3 regions of the Pseudomonas benzopyrenica genome follow, and region 3 is predicted to be linked to each of the others. Evidence: predicted binding sites of a transcription regulator. Region 3 holds the regulator's gene; each other region holds the start of a gene.
The links. The regulator sigma-54, encoded in region 3, starts transcription at its own class of promoters, with help from an activator protein. The targets are predictions, from matches to a motif close to ANTGGCATNNANNTTGCTNT.
Positions count from the first base shown of each region.

Region 1: V6W80_RS19395 (pilin) is a predicted target of sigma-54. The motif match lies at 5,270-5,289, and genes of this name have one in related genera.
Region 2: flhA (flagellar biosynthesis protein FlhA) is a predicted target of sigma-54. The motif match lies at 5,186-5,205, and genes of this name have one in related genera.

Region 1 covers NZ_CP145723.1:4,076,486-4,083,837, forward strand. The annotation lists gene V6W80_RS19365 (hypothetical protein) at 1-312, shown strand, start outside; gene yacG (DNA gyrase inhibitor YacG) at 326-523, opposite strand; gene coaE (dephospho-CoA kinase) at 520-1,131, opposite strand; gene V6W80_RS19380 (prepilin peptidase) at 1,128-2,000, opposite strand; gene V6W80_RS19385 (type II secretion system F family protein) at 2,000-3,217, opposite strand; gene pilB (type IV-A pilus assembly ATPase PilB) at 3,428-5,122, opposite strand; gene V6W80_RS19395 (pilin) at 5,335-5,802, shown strand; gene V6W80_RS19400 (SDR family oxidoreductase) at 6,086-6,469, opposite strand; gene V6W80_RS19405 (hypothetical protein) at 6,411-7,352, opposite strand, start outside.
Region 2 covers NZ_CP145723.1:3,341,606-3,348,957, forward strand. The annotation lists gene fliA (RNA polymerase sigma factor FliA) at 1-740, opposite strand, end outside; gene fleN (flagellar synthesis regulator FleN) at 737-1,567, opposite strand; gene flhF (flagellar biosynthesis protein FlhF) at 1,660-2,988, opposite strand; gene flhA (flagellar biosynthesis protein FlhA) at 2,999-5,098, opposite strand; gene sodC (superoxide dismutase family protein) at 5,351-5,878, shown strand; gene flhB (flagellar biosynthesis protein FlhB) at 5,871-7,019, opposite strand; gene fliR (flagellar biosynthetic protein FliR) at 7,032-7,352, opposite strand, start outside.
Region 3 covers NZ_CP145723.1:1,316,369-1,323,720, reverse strand. The annotation lists gene lptC (LPS export ABC transporter periplasmic protein LptC) at 1-35, shown strand, start outside; gene lptA (lipopolysaccharide transport periplasmic protein LptA) at 22-564, shown strand; gene lptB (LPS export ABC transporter ATP-binding protein) at 561-1,289, shown strand; gene V6W80_RS06060 (RNA polymerase factor sigma-54) at 1,392-2,891, shown strand; gene hpf (ribosome hibernation-promoting factor, HPF/YfiA family) at 2,983-3,291, shown strand; gene ptsN (PTS IIA-like nitrogen regulatory protein PtsN) at 3,309-3,773, shown strand; gene rapZ (RNase adapter RapZ) at 3,775-4,629, shown strand; gene V6W80_RS06040 (HPr family phosphocarrier protein) at 4,661-4,933, shown strand; gene V6W80_RS06035 (superoxide dismutase) at 5,004-5,618, opposite strand; gene pmbA (metalloprotease PmbA) at 5,842-7,191, opposite strand; gene yjgA (ribosome biogenesis factor YjgA) at 7,284-7,352, shown strand, end outside.

The sequences.
Region 1 (7,352 bases), 2.3 Mb from region 3:
ACCGGCCAGCCGGCCAACTATCTGCTGGGCCTGTCGGCGGGCTACGAGAACGGTGGCAGGGCGCTGCCCAAACTGCGGCGACAGGTGCAATCGCTCGCCGAGCGGCTGGAGTGCAAGGCCATCGACGGCCTCGGCGAAGGCGCCAGTGCCTGCAGCAAGCCCTTGCTGGGCACCCAGGTGTTCTTCATCAAGCGCGACCGCATCCATACGGTGACGGCGTCGAGTCCGCTGGAATACGAGAAACCCGAGCTGGCGGCCAAACTGCGCCAGGCAGCCCAGGCCACCGCCCAGGCGTGGGCGCAACGGCTATGAGGGAAGGCGTGTCCTAGTGGCCGCGCCGATTGAGGTCTTCCGAATAGAGATCGTCTTCCAGCTCATTGCCCGGGATGGCATGTTCTTCCGCCGCCCAGGCCCCCAGGTCGATCAGTTTGCAGCGGTCGGAACAGAAGGGCCGATTGGCGCTCTTCTCGCTCCATTCCACGGGTGCGCCACAGGTGGGGCAGTCCACGGTGAGAGTGCTCATGCTTGGCCTCCGTCAAGGGTCAGATAAAAGGAATGCAGGCGCTCCACCTCGGTGTGGAGCGTGGCGAGATCGCCGTCGTTGCAGATGACGTCATCCGCCTTGGCCAGCCGCTCGGCCCGCGGCAGCTGGGCCGCCAGGATGGCTCGTACCTGAGCCTCTTCCACCCCGTCACGGCGCATGGCTCGCTCAAGCTGGAGCGCTTCCGGCGCGTCTATCACCAGCCCGCGGCGGACCAGTGCCCGTTGCCCGGATTCGAACAGCAGCGGCGACACCAGGATGGCATAGGGCGACGCGGCCCGGGCCAGGGCCGCCAGGATTTCCTGGCGAATCAGGGGGTGCAGCAGGGCTTCGAGCCAGCGCCGCTGGGCCGGATCGGCAAAGATCGCCGCCCGTAGCGCCGCCCGGTTCAGGCTGCCGTCCGGCTGCAAGACAGCCGGCGAAAAATGCCCGGCGATCTCGGCCAGCGCCGGTCGTCCCGGCTCGACCACCCAACGGGCGGCCTGATCGGCGTCGACACAGGTGATACCCAGGCGGGCGAAATGTTCGGCAGCGGCGCTCTTGCCACTGCCGATGCCCCCGGTCAGGCCGAGGGTCCAGGCAGAAGTCATCGGAATCCGGCGAAATTCAGGTACAGGCCGGTTATTTGATCACCCCAGAGCAAGGCAATCCACCCCGCCACGGCCAGATAGGGACCGAAGGGCAAGGGCGTGCTGGTTTCCGCCCTTCGCAGACGCAGGGTGATAACGCCCAGGATGGCGCCCACCAGCGACGACAGCAGGATGGTGAGCGGCAGGATCTGCCAACCGCCCCAGGCGCCGAGCAGGGCCAGCAGTTTGAAGTCGCCATAGCCCATGCCTTCCTTGCCGGTCACCAGGCGGAACAGCTGGAACACCAGCCACAGACTCAGATAGCCCGCCACCGCCCCCCAGACGGCATCGCCGAGGTTGGTGAACAGCCCGAACTGATTGGCGATCAACCCCAGCCACAACAGCGGCAGGACGATCACGTCCGGCAACAGCTGATGATCGGCATCGATCAGACTGGCCGCCAGCAGCACCCAGGTCAGCAGCAGGAAAGCCCCGCCCTGCCAGGTGACGCCTAGATGCCAGATCACCCAGGCGGATAGCAGTCCGCAGGCCAACTCCACCAGCGGATAGCGCAGGCTGATCGTCGCCTGGCAGCCCTTGCAACGACCGCGCAAGAGCAGATAGCTCAACACCGGCACGTTTTCCCAAGGCCGCACGGCGCGCTGGCAATGGGGGCAACGGGAACCAGGCCGCGCCAGGTTGAAAGGCGCCCCTTCCGGCTCGGCCGGCAGCTCCAGCACCTCACGCGCCTCCGCCTGCCAATCGCGTCTCAGCATCACCGGCAGGCGATAGACCACCACATTGAGAAAGCTGCCCACCAGCAGCCCCAGGACCAGCGCGCACAGCGCCGCGGCCAGCGGCGCGCCAGCCAGGAACTCCAGAAGTACCATTAGACGACGTTGCCGAGCTGGAAGATGGGCAGGTACATGGCAATGATCAGACCACCCACCAGGACCCCCAGAACCGCCATGATCATCGGCTCCATCAGGGTGGTGAGGTTGTCGACCATGTTGTCGACCTCGTCTTCATAGAAGGTCGCCACCTTGGACAGCATCTCGTCCAGGGAACCGGACTCCTCGCCGATGGCCGTCATCTGGATGGCCATGGACGAGAACACCCCGGTGGTACGCATGGAGAAGTTGAGCTGCATACCGGTGGAAACATCGCCCTTGATCTTCTCCACGGCATTGCGGAACACCACGTTGCCGGTTGCTCCCGCCACCGAATCAAGAGCATCCACCAGGGGCACACCGGCCGCGAAGGTGGTAGCCAGCGTGCGAGCATAACGGGCAATGGCCGACTTATAGAGAATGGAGCCAATCAACGGGATCTTCAGCAATCCACGATCCGTGGCGTCGCGAAACTTTTCCGATTTCTTATAGAAGTGCCGCAGGACGAAAGCCAGTACGAAGAGCCCGCCCAGTACCAGCAACCACCATTCCTGCAGTACCTCGGAAATGGCGATGACCATAAGGGTGAACGCCGGCAACTGAGCACCGAAACCCTCGAACACCGACTGGAACTGAGGCACTACCTTGATCAACAGGATAGCCGAGACGATCACCGCGACTACCACTACTGCCGCCGGATAGGTCATGGCCTTCTTGATCTTCTTTTTCAGCGCCTCGGTCTTTTCCTTGTAGGTGGCCACTCGATCCAGCAAGGTCTCCAGGGCACCGGATTGCTCGCCAGCGTCCACCAGGTTGCAATAGAGATCGTCGAAGTATTGGGGTTGCTTGCGCAGGGAGTTGGCCAGGCTGTTACCCGCGGCGACATCCTGTTTGATGTCGTCCACCATCTTGCGCATGTTGGGATTGTCGAAGCCTTCGCCAATGATGTCGAAGGCCTGCAGCAGGGGCACACCCGCGCTCATCATGGTCGCCAGCTGCCGGGTGAACAGGGCGATATCCATGGGCTTGATCTTCTTGCCCTTGCCGAACAGCGACACCGACTTCTTGCGCACCCGGGTCGGATTGATCCCCTGCTTGCGCAGTTGCGCCTTGATCAACGCAGGGTTCAGGCCCGTCATCTCGCCCTTCACCTTGGTCCCTTTGCGATCGGTCCCCTCCCAGGTGAAGCTGCCCATCTTGATAGCTTTATCGGCCATGGCCTCGACTCGTCAAAGGCTCGGCCCGCCGTGGCAGGCCCGTCAAAAGAATGCTCTGTGCAGAGCAGGTTGCGGCTTTGGAGGCAAGCATCGCGCCAAATGCCAACGTACTACGCACCCCGTGATGCCAAAGGCCTAGGCACGGGTATTAACCGGTGCTCCGATTTAGTCCCCTCTCCCTACGGGAGAGGGCTAGGGTGAGGGAAGCCGTTAATCCTTAGTAACCCGATTGATCTCTTCCAAACTGGTAATCCCCTGCATCGCCTTCACCAACCCCGACCGCCGAAGATCATTGAAGCCCTCTTTGCGCATCCGCGCTGCGATTTCGATGGAGTTGCCCTCCTCCATGATCATCTGCTGCAGCGCCGGGGTGATCTTCACCACTTCATAGATACCCACGCGCCCGCGATAGCCGGCGTTGCAGTCTTCACAGCCGACAGGCTGGTACAGGGTGAAGCTGCCGATCTCTTCTTCCTTGAAGCCTTCCGCCAACAAGGCCTCACGGGGCACCTCATAGACTTTCTTGCACTTGTTGCACAGTTTGCGCGCCAGGCGCTGGGCGATGATGAGGTTGACCGAGGTCGCCAGGTTGAAGGCGGGCACCCCCATGTTACGTAGACGCGTCAGGGTTTCCGCCGCGCTGTTGGTGTGCAGGGTCGACATCACCATGTGGCCGGTCTGGGCTGCCTTGATGGCGATTTCCGCCGTTTCCAGGTCCCGGATCTCACCGACCATGATCACGTCGGGATCCTGACGCAGGAAGGCTCGTAGCGCCTGGGAGAAGTCGAGTCCCTGACGCGGGTTGACATTGACCTGATTGATGCCTTCCAGATTGATCTCCACCGGGTCTTCCGCAGTGGAAATATTGATGTCTTCGGTATTGAGGATATTAAGGCCGGTATAAAGGGAGACCGTCTTGCCCGAGCCGGTCGGCCCGGTCACCAGGATCATCCCCTGCGGCTGCTTGAGCGCCTGCAGGTAGAGCTCCTTCTGCACATCCTCGTAGCCCAGGGCATCGATCCCCATCTGGGCGCTTGAGGAGTCCAGAATCCGCATCACAATCTTCTCACCCCAAAGGGTGGGCAAGGTATTGACCCGGAAGTCGATGGACTTGGTCTTGGAGACCTTCAGCTTGACCCGGCCATCCTGGGGTTTGCGGCGCTCGGAGATATCCATATTGGACATCACCTTGAGCCGCGCCGATATCCGCGACACCAACTGCACGGGCGGCCGCGCCGCCTCGTGCAGGACGCCATCGGTACGAAAGCGTACCCGGTACATCTTTTCATAGGGCTCGAAATGCAGGTCGGACGAGCCCTTCTTGATGGCATCGAGTAGCATCTTGTTGACGAACTTCACCACCGGAGCATCGTCGGCATCGGTCCCGGCTACGGCTTCCTGAGGGCGCTCGCCACTTTCCAGATCCACATCGAGATCGATGTCGCCGAGGTCGAGCCCGCCCGTACCGCCATCAAGGTACTTTTCTATGGCTTGGTGCAGCTTGTCATCTTCGACCAGCACTACCTCGACCGCCAGTTTGCTGCCGAAGGATACGTCGTTGATAGCCTGCTGATTGGTCGGGTCGGAAAGCGCAATGAAGAGCTTGTTACCCCTTTTGCTCAAGGGCAGGAAGTGATGCTGTTGCATCAGCTTTTCATTGACGATGTCCTTGGGCAGTTGCTCCTTGTCGATGGCCGCCAGATCGAGAAAGGGCACGCCGAACTCCTGGGCCGCCAACTCCGCCAGCGGCCGGCTCTGCACCAGCCGCTGCTGAACGAGATAGGTCACCAGCGGCACCTTGGCCTGCTTGGCCTTGACCACCGCCTGCTGGGCCGCCGCCTCTGCCAGCAGTTGGGCATCAACCAACTGCCGTGCCAGCCCTGACAGCATAACCATCTCGTTCATTGTCTTTCCTACTCTTGGCTACAGCAGGCGTTATAGCACCCACCGAGGCGCCCGCAAAATGGCGCCAGACAGCTGACATTTTTTGTCATCACCTGCCCCTTTGTTGACACCTATCGCGAAGAAAACGTGCTGCAGTCGCCACTTTTCCTTGGCACGACCTATGCTTAAGTCCTGACAGGCACGTTGGCCTGACCCAACCTCGGAGATTTGGAATGAAAGCTCAGAAAGGCTTTACCTTGATTGAACTGATGATCGTGGTCGCGATCATTGGTATTTTGGCTGCGGTAGCATTACCTGCATATCAAAACTATACTGCAAAGGCAAAAGTTTCCGAAGTTATATTAGCAGCCTCCGCCTGCAGAACTACAATCACTGAAGTCACGCAAACAGCCACTACACTACCGGCAACAAAAGACACTTGGGGATGCGGCGAATCAAGCACGGAAACTTCTAAGTACGTCAAGTCCATTTCCACTGCTGCCACCACTGGAGTTATTACAGTTACAGCGCAAAATATAAATAGCGATGTAAACGGTCAAACACTTACTTTGACTCCGTACAAAGGGGCTAGCGGTACTGATGCAATTTCAGCCGGCGATTCCATTGGCCACTGGGTGTGCGGCGGAACCATTCCTCAAAAGTATCTACCTGGTTCCTGCGTAACAACCGTAGCCAAGTAACTAGTCAAAGGGCATTTGACTCATGCAAATGCCCTTTGACCAGCCTAACAACGCAAAATTAAAAGCCACCACTAAAACAAAATTAATCCGTTTACAGCTAAACAATAAACAATAAACATGCACTTACAATGCGATGCTTGTAATGCAGAATCACACCCAAGACTTTATATAGCAAACACAAATTATTAGCTTTAGCACAAGAATTATTACAGCATCCCTTCCCCACAAACGCCCCTACCACCGTCCCCGTACTAAAACTCGCATCCTCTTCTGCCAGCGCCACCTATAGTCCCGCTAACTCCGCAGGCTGTAGTGCACGCCCCAACGGCGTATGCTGGCCAAATTCCTTCATCTGTCCTTCCAGTTGCCCACCCGCCACATGCAGCAGTGTCCATATCGGACCCGGTGCTACGGCGTTGACGCGGAGGCCCTTCTTGGTCTGTTGCTTGGCCATGCCCTTGGTAAGATTGAGGATGGCGACCTTGGCCGAGGCGTAGTCGATCAGCTCTTCTCCGGGATCATAGGAATTCGCCGAAACGGTATTGATAATGCTGGCGCCTGGAGGCCGGTGCGGGATGAAGACCTTGCTGAAGCGGAAGACACGCTGTCTACCGCTTGCGCAGCGATAAACATAATCTTTCCCATACCCCTTTACTTTTTTCAACATTCAACTCTTCACGTAAAACTCTTGCCTCATTTATTTTTTCCTGAATGGTCTTTTCAGCATTTTCGAGCTTTCTCACCACACCTTGGCACTCACTGATTTTGCTATTCAGGGCCAATTGTTTGTTAGTCACCTCGTCACGCAAAGATGCAACTGTTGCCGACATGGACATTTTTAGGTTCGCCATCTCTGCGTCTTTAGCCCTTTGCATTTCATGTAGTCGGAATTTCTCTGCAACCATTGCGTCATGATGATAGGCAAGGCTGACCGGATCAGATATTATTTTCGCATAAACCTTCTCACTGACTATCTCTTTGACACGGGCAAAAGAGCACTCCAGACTCGCCTCAAGATCATCCGGCTTTATATACTTTTCAACTTGCAACCCTGAAGTCACTCTAACCTCAATAATAGGCACACCGTGATTCTCGAAATCCTTTATCTTCCGAGGCTCACACTGATGCGTCACCCAAACCTCGATCACAACCTTTCCTCCCCACTTCTTAAAGTAAAGGTTATCATCAGTAAATTCACCATAGAGATCAGGTATGTAATAGCGGCCATTACCGAAACGCAGCTCGACCTCCTCAGCCTCAAGTCGCGTAAAGGTGAAAGAAATCTTTTGATCACCAATAATAAAGTTAATGGTTTTAAGTTGAGACAATGCGGCAATTACAAAGGCATGAGAAAGGGACTGCCCGTCTTGACTATTGGCACACTCGCCTCTGGGCCCAATCTCCTTGTAACGAAACCAGCCTCCCTTGACCGGAATCAACTGCCGCCTCTTTAGCGCTTTAGAGTGCGTACTGAAAAAGACTAGGGAATCGTATAAATCCGGATCTTCACGCTTTATCTTTAAAACTTGCCAAATGAAAAACAATTTGAA
Region 2 (7,352 bases), 2.0 Mb from region 3:
TAACGCGAACGCCATTCCGCCAGCCGCGCCCGCAGGCGTGCCGCGCATTGACTGTGAAGCTGGCAGACGCGTGACTCGCTCACGCCCAGCACCTCGCCGATTTCCTTGAGGTTGAGTTCCTCGTCGTAATACAGCGAGAGCACCAGACGTTCACGCTCCGGAAGATTGGCGATGGCGTCGGCCAGGGCCTTGCGGAAGCGCTGATCTTCCAGACCGCGACCGGGTTCGAGTTCATGCGAACCGCTCTCCTCGAGCCCATGCTCACCACCCTCCATGAGGTCGTCGAAACTGAACAGGCGACTCCCCATGGTGTCGCCAAGGATGCCGTAGTACTCATCCAGACTCAATTTAAGTTCGGCCGCGACCTCGGAATCTTTAGCGTCGCGACCCGTCCGCGCTTCCACTGCACGAATGGCGTCGGTGACCATGCGCGTGTTGCGATGCACCGAGCGCGGCGCCCAGTCACCCTTGCGCACCTCGTCGAGCATGGCGCCGCGGATGCGGATGCCGGCGTAGGTCTCGAAGCTGGCGCCCTTGCCGGCGTCATATTTGCGTGAGGCCTCCAGCAGCCCAATCATGCCAGCCTGCATCAGGTCTTCGACCTGCACGCTGGCCGGCAGACGCGCCAGGAGGTGGTAGGCGATGCGTTTCACCAACGGCGCATAGCGGTTGATGAGTTGCTCCTGCTGGGTACGTTCCGAGGTTTTGCTGTACATGCGAAGCCCGCTGGATGCTGTCATGCGTGGGTACCGATGGCTGGTTGCACAAGGCGCTCGACAAAGAACTCGAGATGGCCGCGCGGATTGGCAGGCAGCGGCCAGCCATCGACTTTCTGGGCCACCGCACGAAAGGCCAGCGAGGCCTTGGCACGCGGAAAGGCTTCAAACACGGGGCGCTGCTTCTGCACGGCTTTGCGCACCGCCTCATCGAACGGAATGGCGCCCACGTATTGCAGGGCGACATCCAGGAATCTGTCGGTCACCTTGGTCAGCTTAGCAAAGAGATTGCGACCTTCCTGGGGCGTCAGCGCCATGTTCGCCAGAACCCGGAACCGGGTGACGCCATGGTCGCGATTGAGCAGCTTGATCAGGGCGTAGGCGTCGGTGATGGAGGTGGGTTCGTCGCACACCACCACCAGGACTTCCTGGGCGGCGCGAACGAAGCTGACCACCTGATCGCCGATGCCGGCAGCGGTATCGACGATGAGCACGTCGAGGTTCTCGCTAATGTCGCTGAAGGCCTGGATCAGGCCCGCGTGCTGGGCCGGCGTCAGATTGACCATCGCCTGGGTGCCCGAGGCCGCCGGGACGATGCGGATGCCGCCCGGGCCGTGCAGCAGCACGTCGCGCAGCTCGCACTCGCCGGAGATGACGTCGGCCAGGGTGCGCTTGGGCGACAGGCCGAGCAGAACGTCGATGTTGGCAAGGCCCAGGTCGGCGTCGAGCAGCATGACGCGCCGCCCGATATCGGCCAGGGCCAAGGCCAGGTTGACCGACACGTTGGTCTTGCCGACACCGCCTTTACCGCCCGTGACCGCTATGACTTGGACGGGATGCATGCTACCCATTGCCTGATACCTTTGATTGAAATCCGTCACACTTTAGACCAAGTGCATTTGGCGTGCCCAGGCATGCGATGCACCACTACCGTTCGTCTGCGCTAACCGGCGCGGCGGGCATTGCTCTGATACAGGCCGGCCAGCATGCCAGCCATGGTTTCTTCGCTCGGCTCCTCGGGTGCCTGCAGGCTCACGGCGCGGCTTACCAACTGGTGGCTGCGCGCCGGATGCAGGTCGTCCGGGATGCGCGGGCCGTCGGCGATGTAGGCCACCGGCAGGCGCTGGCTGATGGCCAGGCCCAGGGCTTCGCCGAGGCTGGCGGCTTCGTCCAGCTTGGTCAGCACGCAGCCGCTCAGGCCGCAGCGCCGATAGCTGTGGTAGGCCGCCTTGAGCACCTGGCTCTGGCTGGTGACGCCCAGCACCAGGTAGTTGCGAATCTTCAGCTGGCGGTTGGCCAGGGCTTCGAGCTGCGCCTTGAGCGCCGGATCGTTGGCGGGCATGCCCGCGGTGTCGATCAGCACCAGGCGCTTGCGCGCCAGGGGGGCCAGGGCCTGTGCCAGGGACTGGCCCGGATCGACCAGGGTTACCGGTACGTCGAGGATGCGGCCCAGGGTCTTGATCTGCTCCTGGGCACCGATGCGGAAGCTGTCCATGCTGACCAGCGCCAGGCTCTGGGGGCCGTACTTGAGCACGTAATTGGCGGCGAGCTTGGCCAGGGTGGTGGTCTTGCCCATGCCGGCCGGACCGACGAAGGCGACGACACCGCCCTCCTCCAGGATCTTGGCGTCGGTGGTCTTGGCCAGCTGGGCGAAGTTGGCCAGCAGCATGCGCCAGGCATGGCGCGGATCCTGGATCTTGGCCACGCTGTCGAGCAGGTGCCGGGCCAGATCGGCCGGCAGGCCCATGCGCTGCAGGCGACGCCAGAGGCCAGCTTGCTGCGGACGGGTGGACTGCACCTGGGTCCAGGCCATGGAGCCGAGCTGGACTTCCAGCAGTTCACGCAGGCCGCTGAGCTCGCTGCGCATGGCTTCCAGGGCACGCCGGTCTTCCGGCGCGGCACTGGCGGCAGGCGCGGCGGCGGCCGGCTGGGGGGCGCGCGGCGGCGCGATCACCGGCTCGCGACGGCTGTCGGCGGCGCTGATGGCGCCGAGCAACTGCTTGTCCTTCGGCGCGGCCGAGGGGACGCCCGGCGCACGGATACTGAGGTCGGCATGGGCCTGGGCGATCTTCGCATGGGTCTTGCGCAACTCCGCCTGCAGCTCCGCGTTGGGCGCGGCCGGTGCCGGAGCCTGGTAGTCCAGCGCCGCGGTCAGCTCGACCCCGCCGGCGACCCGGCGGTTGCTGAGGATGGCAGCGTCCGGGCCCAGCTCGTCGCGTACCAGCTTCATGGCTTGACGCATATCGGCGGCGAAGAAACGTTTGACTTGCATGATCTAGACCTCAGCCATTCTGGCCAACGGTAGCGACGATGGTGACCTGCTTGTTGTCCGGAATTTCCTGGTAGGCCAGCACACTCATGTTCGGTGCCGCCATCCGGGCGAAGCGGGACATCATCCCGCGGATCGCACCGGCTACCAGCAGCACCACTGGCTTACCCATCATTTCCTGACGCTGCGCCGCCTCGACGAGGGAACGCTGCAGTTTTTCGGCCATGCCAGGTTCGAGGAACATGCCGTCCTCGGCGCCTTGACCGGCCTTCTGCATACTACTTAGCAACATCTGTTCCAACCTTGGCTCAAGGGTGATAACAGGCAGCTCAGGCTCCATTCCTACGATGTTCTGGACGATTGCGCGGGACAGCGCGACGCGCACGGCACCGGCGATGGCGGCGGGATCTTGACTCCGCGGCCCGACATTGGCGATGGCTTCGGCGATGGTACGGATGTCACGGACCGGTACCTGCTCCTGCAACAGCTGCTGGAGGATCTTGAGCAGGGTCGACAGGGAGACGATGCCGGGCACCAGTTCTTCGGCCAGCTTGGGCGAGCTCTTGGCCAGCACCTGCAGCAATTGCTGGACTTCCTCGTGGCCGATCAGCTCGTGGGCGTGCTTGAAGAGCACCTGGTTGAGGTGGGTGGCGACCACGGTACTGGCGTCGACCACGGTGTAACCGAGGGACTGGGCCTGGTCGCGCTGGGTGACGTCGATCCAGACGGCCTCCAGACCGAATGCCGGATCCTTGGCGGCGACGCCATTGAGGGTGCCATAGACCTGGCCGGGGTTGATGGCCAGCTCGCGATCGGGATAGATCTCGGCTTCGGCCACGCTCACCCCCATAAGAGTCAGACGATAGGCGTTGGGCAGCAGGTCCAGGTTGTCGCGGATGTGCACCGAAGGCATGAGGAAACCGAGGTCCTGGGACAGCTTCTTGCGCACGCCCTTGATCCGCGCCAGCAGCTGGCCACCCTGGTTGCGATCGACCATGGGGATCAGGCGGTAGCCGACTTCCAGACCGACCATGTCCACCGGGGTCACGTCGTCCCAGCCCAGCTCCTTGGCCTCGGCCGGGCGCTGCACGGGGGCCAGGTCCTGTTGCTTCTTGGCTTCGACCTCGGCGGTCTGCTTGGCCTGACGCTGGCGCTTGTGGATCAGCCAGGCACCGGCGGCGGCGGCGCCGCCCAGGCCGAGGAACGGCAGGTGCGGCATGCCCGGAACCAGGCCCATGGCGATGATGATGAAGGCTGAGACCGCCAGCGCCTTGGGCGAGGCGAACATCTGACGATTGACCTGCTGGCCCATGTCTTCCGACGAGGACACCCGGGTCACCATGATGGCGGCAGCGACCGACAGCAGCAGCGAGGGAACCTGGGCGACCAGACCGTCACCGATGGTCAGCAGGGCGTAGATGCGCGCCGCTTCGCCGAACGGCAGACCGTGCTGGGCCATGCCGATGGCCATGCCGCCGATGAGGTTGATGAAGAGGATCAGCAGGCCGGCGACGGCGTCACCGCGGACGAACTTGCTGGCACCGTCCATGGAGCCGTAGAAGTCGGCTTCCTGGCCCACTTCGGTCCGGCGCTTCTTGGCTTCGGCCTGGTCGATGATGCCGGCGTTGAGGTCGGCGTCGATGGCCATCTGCTTGCCGGGCATGGCGTCGAGGGTGAAGCGCGCCGACACCTCGGAGATGCGGCCGGCACCCTTGGTCACCACCACGAAGTTGATGATCATGAGGATGGCGAACACCACCGCACCGACCACGTAGTTACCGCCGACCACCACCTCGCCGAAGGCCTGGATGACCTTGCCCGCGGCGTCGTGGCCGTCCTGGCCATGCAGCAGCACCACGCGGCTCGAGGCCACGTTCAGCGCCAGGCGCAGCAGGGTCGAAACCAGCAGAATGGTCGGGAAGACCGCGAAATCCAGCGGCCGTAGGGCATAGACGCTGACGAGCAGGACCACGATCGACAGGGCGATGTTGAAGGTGAACAGCACGTCCAGCAGGAACGGCGGCATCGGCAGGGTCATCATGGCGAGCATCGCCAAGACGGCCAGCGGCACGCCCAGGTTGCCGCGCGCCAGACCACGCATGTTGCCCATCATCAGGGATTTGTCGACTTTCACACCCATTCCTCGCTTGCCGGTGCCGGCGTCACGGAAAGTTGACGCAGCGCACTGTTCGCAGGGGCTTGAGCAAGCTCCGGGCCAACTGCTCAAGACCTTGAATCAGCGAGGTTTTCCCGGGGGTGATACAGGACTGGTTACGGATCGCCTGAGCCGCTGGCTGAACCGCGGGCACAGGCCATGAGTCTGTCTAGGGACCCGCGCTAGCGCGCCTATCCGAGGAACATCACCATGAAAATCTGGACCGCGACGCTGTTGGCCACCTGCCTGGTCGGTACCGCCCAGGCGGCCGAATCCCTGACGATCCCGGTGAACAAGGTCACCACCGACGGTGTAGGCGAAAGCGTCGGCAGCGTGCAGGTGACCCGTTCCAAGTACGGTCTGGTCTTTACCCCCGACCTCAAGGGCCTGGAGCCCGGCATCCACGGCTTCCATGTCCATACCAAGCCCAACTGCGGCGCGGCCGAGGTGAACGGCACCCTGACCGCCGGGGGCGCCGCGGGCGGCCACCTGGATCCACGCAATACCGGCAAGCACAGCGCGCCCTGGTCGGACGACGGTCACCTGGGCGAATTGCCGGCGCTCTATGTGACCGCCGACGGCCAGGCCACCCAGCCGGTACTGGCGCCGCGGCTGAAACGTCTGGAAGAGATCAAGGGGCATGCGTTGATGGTGCATGCCGGTGGCGACAACTACTCCGACCAGCCCAAACCCCTGGGCGGTGGCGGCGCCCGTGTCGCCTGCGGCGTCATCAAGTAGGCGCCTTCCCCTCCTCATCCCGCCGCAAATCTGGCGGGATGGGCAGATCGGACAGCTTGGGCTTGCGCCCGCGCCCCGCACGGAACTGCCGGAGCTGATAGACATAGGCCAGGACCTGAGCCACGGCGACGTAGAGACCGGCCGGGATCTCCTGATCCACCTCGGTTGAGAAATACACCGCCCGCGCCAGTCCCGGCGACTCCAGCAGCGAGACCTGGTGCTCCTGGGCGATCTCGCGGATCTTCAGCGCGGTGAAGTCGCTGCCCTTGGCCACCAGTACGGGCGCCCCGCCCTTGGCCGCGTCGTACTTGAGCGCCACGGCGAAGTGGGTCGGGTTGGTGATGACCACATCGGCATTGGGTACCTCGGCCATCATCCGCCGCTGCGCCATCTCCCGCTGCATCTGGCGGATCTTGCCCTTGACCTCCGGCTTGCCCTCGCTGTCCTTGTACTCGTCCTTGATCTCCTGCTTGGTCATCATCAGCTTCTTGCGATTGCTGAAGATCTGAAAGGGTACGTCCACGGCGGCGATGATCAGCAATCCCAGGGCCAGCAGCAGGGTGGCATGCCCCACCACCTGCATGCTGTGCAGCAGCGCCTGCTCGGTCGGCAGCTTGGCGATCTGCAACAGCGCCGTGCGCTCGCTCATCAGCACCAGTACCGACACGCCGAGGATGATGAAGAACTTGCCCAGGGCCTTGAGCAATTCCACCAGGGAATTCTTGGAAAACATCCGGGCGATGCCGGACATGGGATTCATCCGGCTCGGCTTGGGCGCGAGCATCTTGCCGGAAAACAGGAAGCCGCCCAGGGCGATATGACCGATGATGGCGGCGATCACCACCAGGACGATCATCGGCAGCATCCCGATCATCGCCGCCTTGCCCGAGGCCAGCAGGAAGGTGCCCATGAAGCGCTCGTCCATGACCTCTTCGCGCCGCAGTGAGAAGTTGCTGCGCATCACCTCCAGCAGCTTGCCGCCCAGAAAGGCGCCATACATCAGCAGGCCGCCGACTCCCGAGAGCATGACCGCCACCGTACCGAGTTCGCGTGATCGCGGGAGCTGACCCTCCTCCCGGGAATCACGCTTGCGTTTCTCCGTGGGGTCTTCTGTGCGGTCTTCGCCATCGGATTCAGCCATGTGGCGTATCTCCTAGCGGGCTCGGGCGAGTTCGCGCAGCCATCGCAGCGCCTCGCTGGCGAGACTTTCATAATGAGAGAGGATATCGGCGGTACCGAGCCAGACAATGACCATGCCCAGCACCACGATCAGCGGCATGCCGACGGAAAAGATGTTCAGCTGCGGTGCGGCGCGGGTCATGATGCCGAAGGCGATATTGACCACCAGCAACGCGGTGATGGCCGGCAGCACCAGCAGGACGCCGGCGCCTAGGACCCAGCCCAGTCGTCCGGCGACCTGCCAGAAGTGCTCGACACTCAGGGTATCGCCCACCGGCAGGGTGACGAAGCTTTC
Region 3 (7,352 bases):
TGTCCAACGTAAGAGGCCAGCATGAGGTTCGTTAAAACCCTCCCCTTCCTGTTCACCCTCGGCGCCACCCTTGGCAGTGCCGCGGCTTGGGCCCTGCCGACCGATCGCACCCAGCCGATCCGCGTGCAGGCCGACAGCGCCGAGCTCGACGACAAGCAGGGCGTGGCCGTGTACCGCGGAGACGTGGTCATCACCCAGGGCAGCATGAAGATCACCGGCAATACGGTGACCCTGACCCAGGACAACCAGGGCAACATCAAGGTCGCCACCGCAGTGGGCAAGCCGGCCTACTACGAGCAGAAGCCTTCGGCGGACAAGGACATCGTCAAGGCCTACGGTCTGACCATCCAGTATTTCGCCCAGGAAAATCGCATCATCCTGATCGACCAGGCCAAGGTGGTCCAACAGGGCAACACCTTCGAAGGCGAGAAGATCGTCTACGACACTCAGCGCCAGATCGTCAACGCCGGTCGCGCCAATGGCAGCAAGGTCACCACGCCGCGGCCGAGGATCGACATGGTCATCCAGCCCAAGGATCAGCAGCAGTCGGGGCAGGGACAATGACGGTTACGCTCAAAGCCCAGCATCTGGCCAAGAGCTACAAGGGTCGTCAGGTCGTTCGCGACGTCAGCGTCAGCATCGACAGCGGTCAGATCGTCGGCCTGCTCGGTCCGAACGGCGCCGGCAAGACCACTTGCTTCTACATGATCGTCGGCCTGGTCAAGGCCGATCAGGGCCGCGTGCTGATCGACGATCAGGACGTCACCGCCCTGCCCATGCACGGTCGTGCCCGCGCCGGGATCGGTTACCTGCCGCAGGAAGCCTCGATCTTTCGCAAGCTGACCGTGGCCGACAACATCCTCGGCATCCTGGAAACCCGCAAGGACCTGGACAAGGCCGGCCGTCTGCGCGAGCTGGAAAGCCTGTTGCAGGAATTCCACATCACTCATATCCGCGACAACCGCGGCATGAGCCTGTCGGGTGGCGAGCGTCGCCGTGTCGAGATCGCCCGCGCCCTGGCCACCGCGCCCAAGTTCATCCTGCTGGACGAACCCTTCGCCGGTGTGGACCCCATCTCGGTGGGTGACATCAAGCAGATCATCCGCCACCTCAAGGCCAAGGGTATCGGTGTGCTCATCACCGACCACAACGTGCGGGAAACCCTGACCATCTGCGAAACGGCTTACATCGTCAACGATGGCCAGCTCATCGCCGAGGGTACCGCCGAAGAAGTCCTCGCCAATGACCTGGTGAAGGAAGTCTATCTGGGCCACGAATTCCGCCTCTAGGCAAACCCGGGGAAACAAGGCATATAATTTGCTAACGCTCGCAGGGTTCGCGAGGTTCGGTGGCGCTGTTCGCGTCGGTAGACAAGGTGTATTTCCGCAGCCATGAAACCATCGCTAGTCCTCAAGATGGGCCAGCAGCTGACGATGACGCCGCAGCTGCAACAAGCCATACGTCTGCTCCAGCTCTCGACGCTCGACTTGCAGCAGGAGATCCAGGAAGCCCTGGAATCCAATCCGATGCTGGAACGCCAGGAAGAAGGCGAAGACTTCGACCAGAGCGAAGCCGCGGGCGAAGGCGATGAGAGCTCAGGCTCCGGCACCATGGAAACCACCTTCAAGGAAACCTCGGTCGCCACCAACGAGATGGCCGACGAATCCGAGTGGAGCGAGCGCATCCCCAGCGACAGCGAGCTGCCGGTCGATACCGCCTGGGAAGACATCTACCAGACCAGCGCCAGCAGCCTGCCCAGCAACGACGACGACGAGTGGGACTTTACCACCCGTACCTCCGCCGGCGAGAGCCTGCAGACCCACCTGCTCTGGCAGCTGAACCTGGCGCCTATGTCGGATCTCGACCGCCTGATCGCCCTGGCGATCATCGACGGCATCGACACCGACGGCTATCTGCAGGAAAGCCTGGAAGACATCCATGCTTCCCTCGATCCCGAGCTGGAAGTCGATCTCGACGAGGTCGAGGTGGTGCTCAGACGCGTCCAGCAATTCGAGCCCGCCGGCGTCGCCGCGCGCAACCTGCGCGAATGCCTGCTGATCCAGCTGGCCCAGCTGCCCGCCACCCTGCCCCTGCTCGGCGAAGCCAAGCGCCTGGTTGGCGACTACCTGGATCTGCTAGGCAGCCGTGACTATGCGCAGTTGATGCGGCGCATGAAGATCAAGGAAGACGAGCTCAAGCCGATAATCGAGCTGATCCAGACCTTGCACCCGCGTCCCGGCTCGCAGATCGAATCCGGCGAAGCCGAATACGTGGTGCCGGACGTCATCGTGCGCAAGCACAACGAGCGTTGGCTGGTGGAGCTCAATCAGGAAGCCGTACCGCGCCTGCGGGTCAATCCCCAGTACGCCGGTTTCGTCAAACGCGCCGACAGCAGCGCCGACAACACCTACATGCGCAACCAGCTCCAGGAAGCGCGCTGGTTCATCAAGAGCCTGCAGAGCCGCAACGAGACCCTGATGAAGGTGGCGACCCAGATCGTCGAGCACCAGCGGGGTTTTCTCGAATATGGCGAAGAGGCCATGAAGCCGTTGGTCCTGCACGACATCGCCGAGGCGGTGGGCATGCACGAGTCGACCATCTCCCGGGTGACCACCCAGAAATTCATGCACACCCCGCGTGGCATCTACGAACTCAAGTACTTCTTCTCCAGCCACGTCAGCACCGCCGAGGGCGGCGAATGCTCCTCCACCGCGATCCGCGCGATCATCAAGAAATTGGTGGCGGCGGAAAACGCGAAAAAGCCGTTGAGTGACAGCAAGATCGCTGGTTTACTGGAATCGCAAGGTATACAAGTCGCTCGTCGCACGGTGGCTAAGTATCGGGAATCCCTGGGTATCGCTCCGTCCAGCGAACGCAAGCGTCTCCTCTGACGCGTCCTGATGTGTGACCGTGCCTCGATCGACCCGTGTCATGTCGGCGAGCAGCTTCGCCGATCGCAGCCCGGCAATAAGGAGAAGCGGTATGCAAGTCAACATCAGTGGCCATCAGCTTGAAGTGACAGAAGCCCTGCGTGACTACATCGGCGAGAAACTCGCCCGCCTCGAACGGCACTTCGATCGCATCACCAACGTCCAGGTCATCCTGGAAGTGGACAAGCTCAAGCAAAAGGCCGAAGCCACCCTGCACGTCTCCGGCGCTGCGGTGGTCGCCAACGCCGAGCACGACGACATGTATGCCGCCATAGATCTCCTGGCCGACAAGCTCGACCGCCAACTGATTAAACACAAGGAAAAATCGATCGAACGCCAGCAGGGCATTGGCGTCCGCTGAGGTTCGATCGCCGCTTTATGATCAAACTCGAAAACATCCTGACCCCCGGCCGTACCCAGACGGGTGCGCCGGGTGGCAGCAAAGCCGCCGTACTGGAACGCATCGCCGAGCTGGCCGCGCAGGAACTGCCCGGCCATGATGCGGCGCACATCCATGAATGCCTGATGGCGCGCGAACGCCTGGGCTCCACTGGTTTCGGCAATGGCATCGCCATTCCCCACTGCCGCCTGGCGGGTCTGCAGCAACCGCTGTGCGTGCTCTTCCACCTGCAGCAGCCGGTGGACTTCGATTCCCTGGACGGCGCCCCGGTAGACCTGGTATTCGTCCTGCTGGTCCCGGAAGCGGCCACCGAACAACACCTCACCCTGCTACGCCAGATCGCCGGCATCCTGGATCGCGCCGACATCCGCGACCGACTGCGCAAGGCCAAGGACAGCCAGGCGCTCTATCAGATCGTCGTCGAGGCCCAGAGCGGACACTGACATGCACCTCATCATCGTGAGCGGACGTTCCGGGTCGGGCAAGAGTACGGCGCTCAACGTGCTTGAGGACAATGGCTTCTATTGCATCGACAACCTGCCGGCCAGTCTGCTACCCGAGCTGGCCCAGCACGCCCTGACCGACATGGAGCGGCCCCAGCCCAAGGTCGCCCTGTCCATCGATGCACGCAACCTGCCCAGCCAGTTGCAGCGCTTTCCCGAATTGCTCGAACAGGTACGCAGCCGCAACATCCGCTGTGACATCCTCTATCTGGATGCCGATGACCAGACGCTGCTCAAGCGCTTTTCCGAGACGCGCCGCCGGCATCCGCTGTCCAACCAGGAAAGATCCCTGGCCGAGGCCATTCACGACGAACAGGTGCTGCTGTCGCCCATCGCCGATCTGTCCGACCTGAAGATCGACACCACTCACCTGAATCTCTATCAGCTGCGCGACATCCTCAAATTGCGCCTGCTGAACGCGCCGGAGCCGGGTACCGCCTACCTGGTCGAGTCCTTTGGCTTCAAGCGCGGCCTGCCGGTGGATGCCGACATGGTCTTCGACGTGCGCTTCCTGCCCAATCCCTATTGGAAACCGGACCTGCGCGATTTTTCCGGACTGGACGCCCCGGTGCGGGAGTATCTCGAGCAACAGCCCGAGGTAGAGACCCTGTACAATGACATCCGCGATTACCTGGTGAAGTGGCTGCCGCGTTTCGCCGCCAACAACAGGTCCTATGTGACCGTGGCCATCGGCTGTACCGGTGGTCATCACCGTTCGGTCTATCTGGCCGATCGCCTGGGTCGCGAACTCAAAGACCTGCTCAAGAACGTCCAGATTCGTCACCGCGATCTCTGACGCCCGTTTCGTTTCGACAAGGACAGACTCAATGCCTGCCCAACAGATCACCATCATCAACAAGCTGGGTCTGCACGCCCGTGCCGCCGCCAAGTTCGTCGGCGTGGCTGGCCGCTATCCCGCCAGCGTTCGCGTCGGCCGTAGTGGCGAGTCGCCGGTCGATGGCAAGAGCATCATGGCGGTCATGATGCTGGCCGCCGGCAAGGGCACGGTGCTGCAACTGGAAACCGAAGGTGAACAGAGCGACGAGGCCATGCGCGCCCTGATCGAGCTGATCAACAATTACTTCGACGAGGGTGAGTGATAAGCACCCTGCTCCAGCCGCATCCCATAAAAAAAGCCGCCCGAGGGCGGCTTTTTCATGGGGCGTCAACTCAGGCGTTCAGCGCCGCTTCGTAGCGACGGGACACTTCCGGCCAGTTGATGACGTTGAAGAAGGCGCCGATGTAGTCGGGACGACGGTTCTGGTAGCGCAGGTAGTAGGCGTGCTCCCAGACGTCCAGGCCGAGGATCGGGGTATTGCCAGTCATCAGCGGGCTGTCCTGGTTGCCGGTGCTCTCGACCACCAGCTTCTTCTCGGGGGTGACGCTCAGCCAGGCCCAGCCGCTGCCGAAGCGAGTCAGGGCCGCCTTGGTGAAGGCTTCCTTGAAGGCATCGAAGCCGCCCAGCTGGGACTCGATGGCCTCGGCCAGGGCGCCTTCGGGCTTGCCGCCGGCGTTGGGGGCCATCACGGTCCAAAACAGGCTGTGGTTGGCATGGCCGCCACCGTTGTTCTGCACGGCGCCGCGCTTGTCCTGGGGCAGCTTGTCCAGTTGACGAACCACGTCTTCGGCCGACAGGTTGGCGAACTCGGTGCCTTCCAGCGCCGCGTTCAGGTTGTTGATGTAGGTCTGGTGATGCTTGGTATGGTGGATTTCCATGGTCTGGGCATCGACGTGCGGTTCCAGCGCGTCGTAGGCGTAGGGCAGCTGAGGCAGAGTATGCGGCATGCGGATTGTCTCCATGGTGGCTTTGGTATGGACCCAGCGCCCGAGGGCGCCGGGGAGTACGGCAGATGCGCGAGGGCGCATCCTGTGAAGCCTGGGCCGTCCGGTCAACGGATTCGACCGCACGGCTATGTCCTAGTGCATTGCTAGGATACTAACGAGTAACGGGGTGGGCTGTCTCCCGTTCGACGGGATTTTCCTCATCGCGACAACTCCAACCGCCGTTCTAGCTGCCCGCCAGGGTCATGCCGTCGATCAGCACCGAGCCGGTGCGTAGACTGCCGCGGCGTTCCACGTCGCTGCCCACGGCCAGGATCTGGCGGAACATGTCGCCGAGGCGACCGGCGATGGTGACCTCCTGGACCGGAAACTGGATCTCGCCATTCTCGATCCAGAAGCCACCGGCACCCCGGGAGTAGTCGCCGGTGACCAGGTTGGTGCCCTGCCCCATCATTTCCGTGACCAGAAAGCCCGTGCCCATCTGCCGGATCAGCTCGGCCTGGTCGGCCGTGCCATGACTGACGTGGAGATTGTGCACGCCACCGGCGTTGGCGGTGCTCTGCATGCCCAGCTTGCGCGCGGAATAGCTGCCGAGCACATAGGACACCAGCTGGCCGTTCTCGACGAAGGGCTTGGCGTAGGTGGCCAGGCCTTCGCCATCGAAGGCGGCACTGCCCAGGGCGCGCGGCAGGTGCGGCCGCTCGTCCAGAGTCAGCCAGTCGGGAAACACCTGCTGACCCAGGGCGCCTTCGAGGAAGGACGACTTGCGATAGAGGTTGCCACCAGAAATGGCGGCGAGAAAGGTGCCGAACAGGCCGGCGGCCATTTCCGGGGAAAACAGCACCGGGACCTTGGCGGTGGGCACCGGCCTGGCACCCAGGCGACTCACGGCACGCTCGGCGGCGCGGCGACCGATCTCCTCGGCGCTCATCAGCTCGCTGCCGATGCGGTTGACGTCGTAGTAGTAGTCGCGCTGCATGGCCTCGCCGCTGCCGGCGATCATCACGCAGCTCAGGCTGTGCCGGGTGCTGGCGTAGCCGCCGACGAAACCGTGGCTGTTGCCGTAGACCCGGCAGCTCTGGTGGGTATTGAGGGTGGTACCGTCGGCATTGCCGATGCGGCTGTCGGCGGCATAGGCGGCCGCTTCACAGGCCAGGGCCTGCTCAATGGCCTGCTCTGGAGTAATGTTCCAGGGATGATAGAGGTCGAGATCGGGCAGCTCGCCGCGTGCCATCAATTCGGCATCCGCCAGGCCCGCGCAGGGATCCTCCGAGGTGTGCTTGGCGATGGCCAGGGCCGCGGCCACGGTTTCGCGGATCGCCTCGGGGCCGGTGGCGGAGGTACTGGCCGAGCCCTTGCGCTGACCGGCATAGAGGGTGATGCCGAAGCCCTGGTCACGATTGAATTCGACCGTTTCCACCTCGCCCTTGCGGACCGAGGTGGACAGGCCCTGGTCGACCGAGACGGCCACTTCACCGGCACTGGCGCCCTGGCGCCGGGCCTCGGCCAGGATGGCCTCGACCTGTTCGCGCAATTCGGGGAGCGCGGCGGGACCCACGGCGGCGTTGCGATTCATGACGTTCTCCTTACGGACGGCGCCGGCCAGGCCGGACAACCGTGCGGCAACTCGTTATGATGGCGCCCATTCTTAGCTGGACCCCATAGTTCATGGTTGATTCTTACGACGACGACGCGCCGCTGGGCGAAAAGAGCAAGACGCAGGTCAAGCGCGAGCTG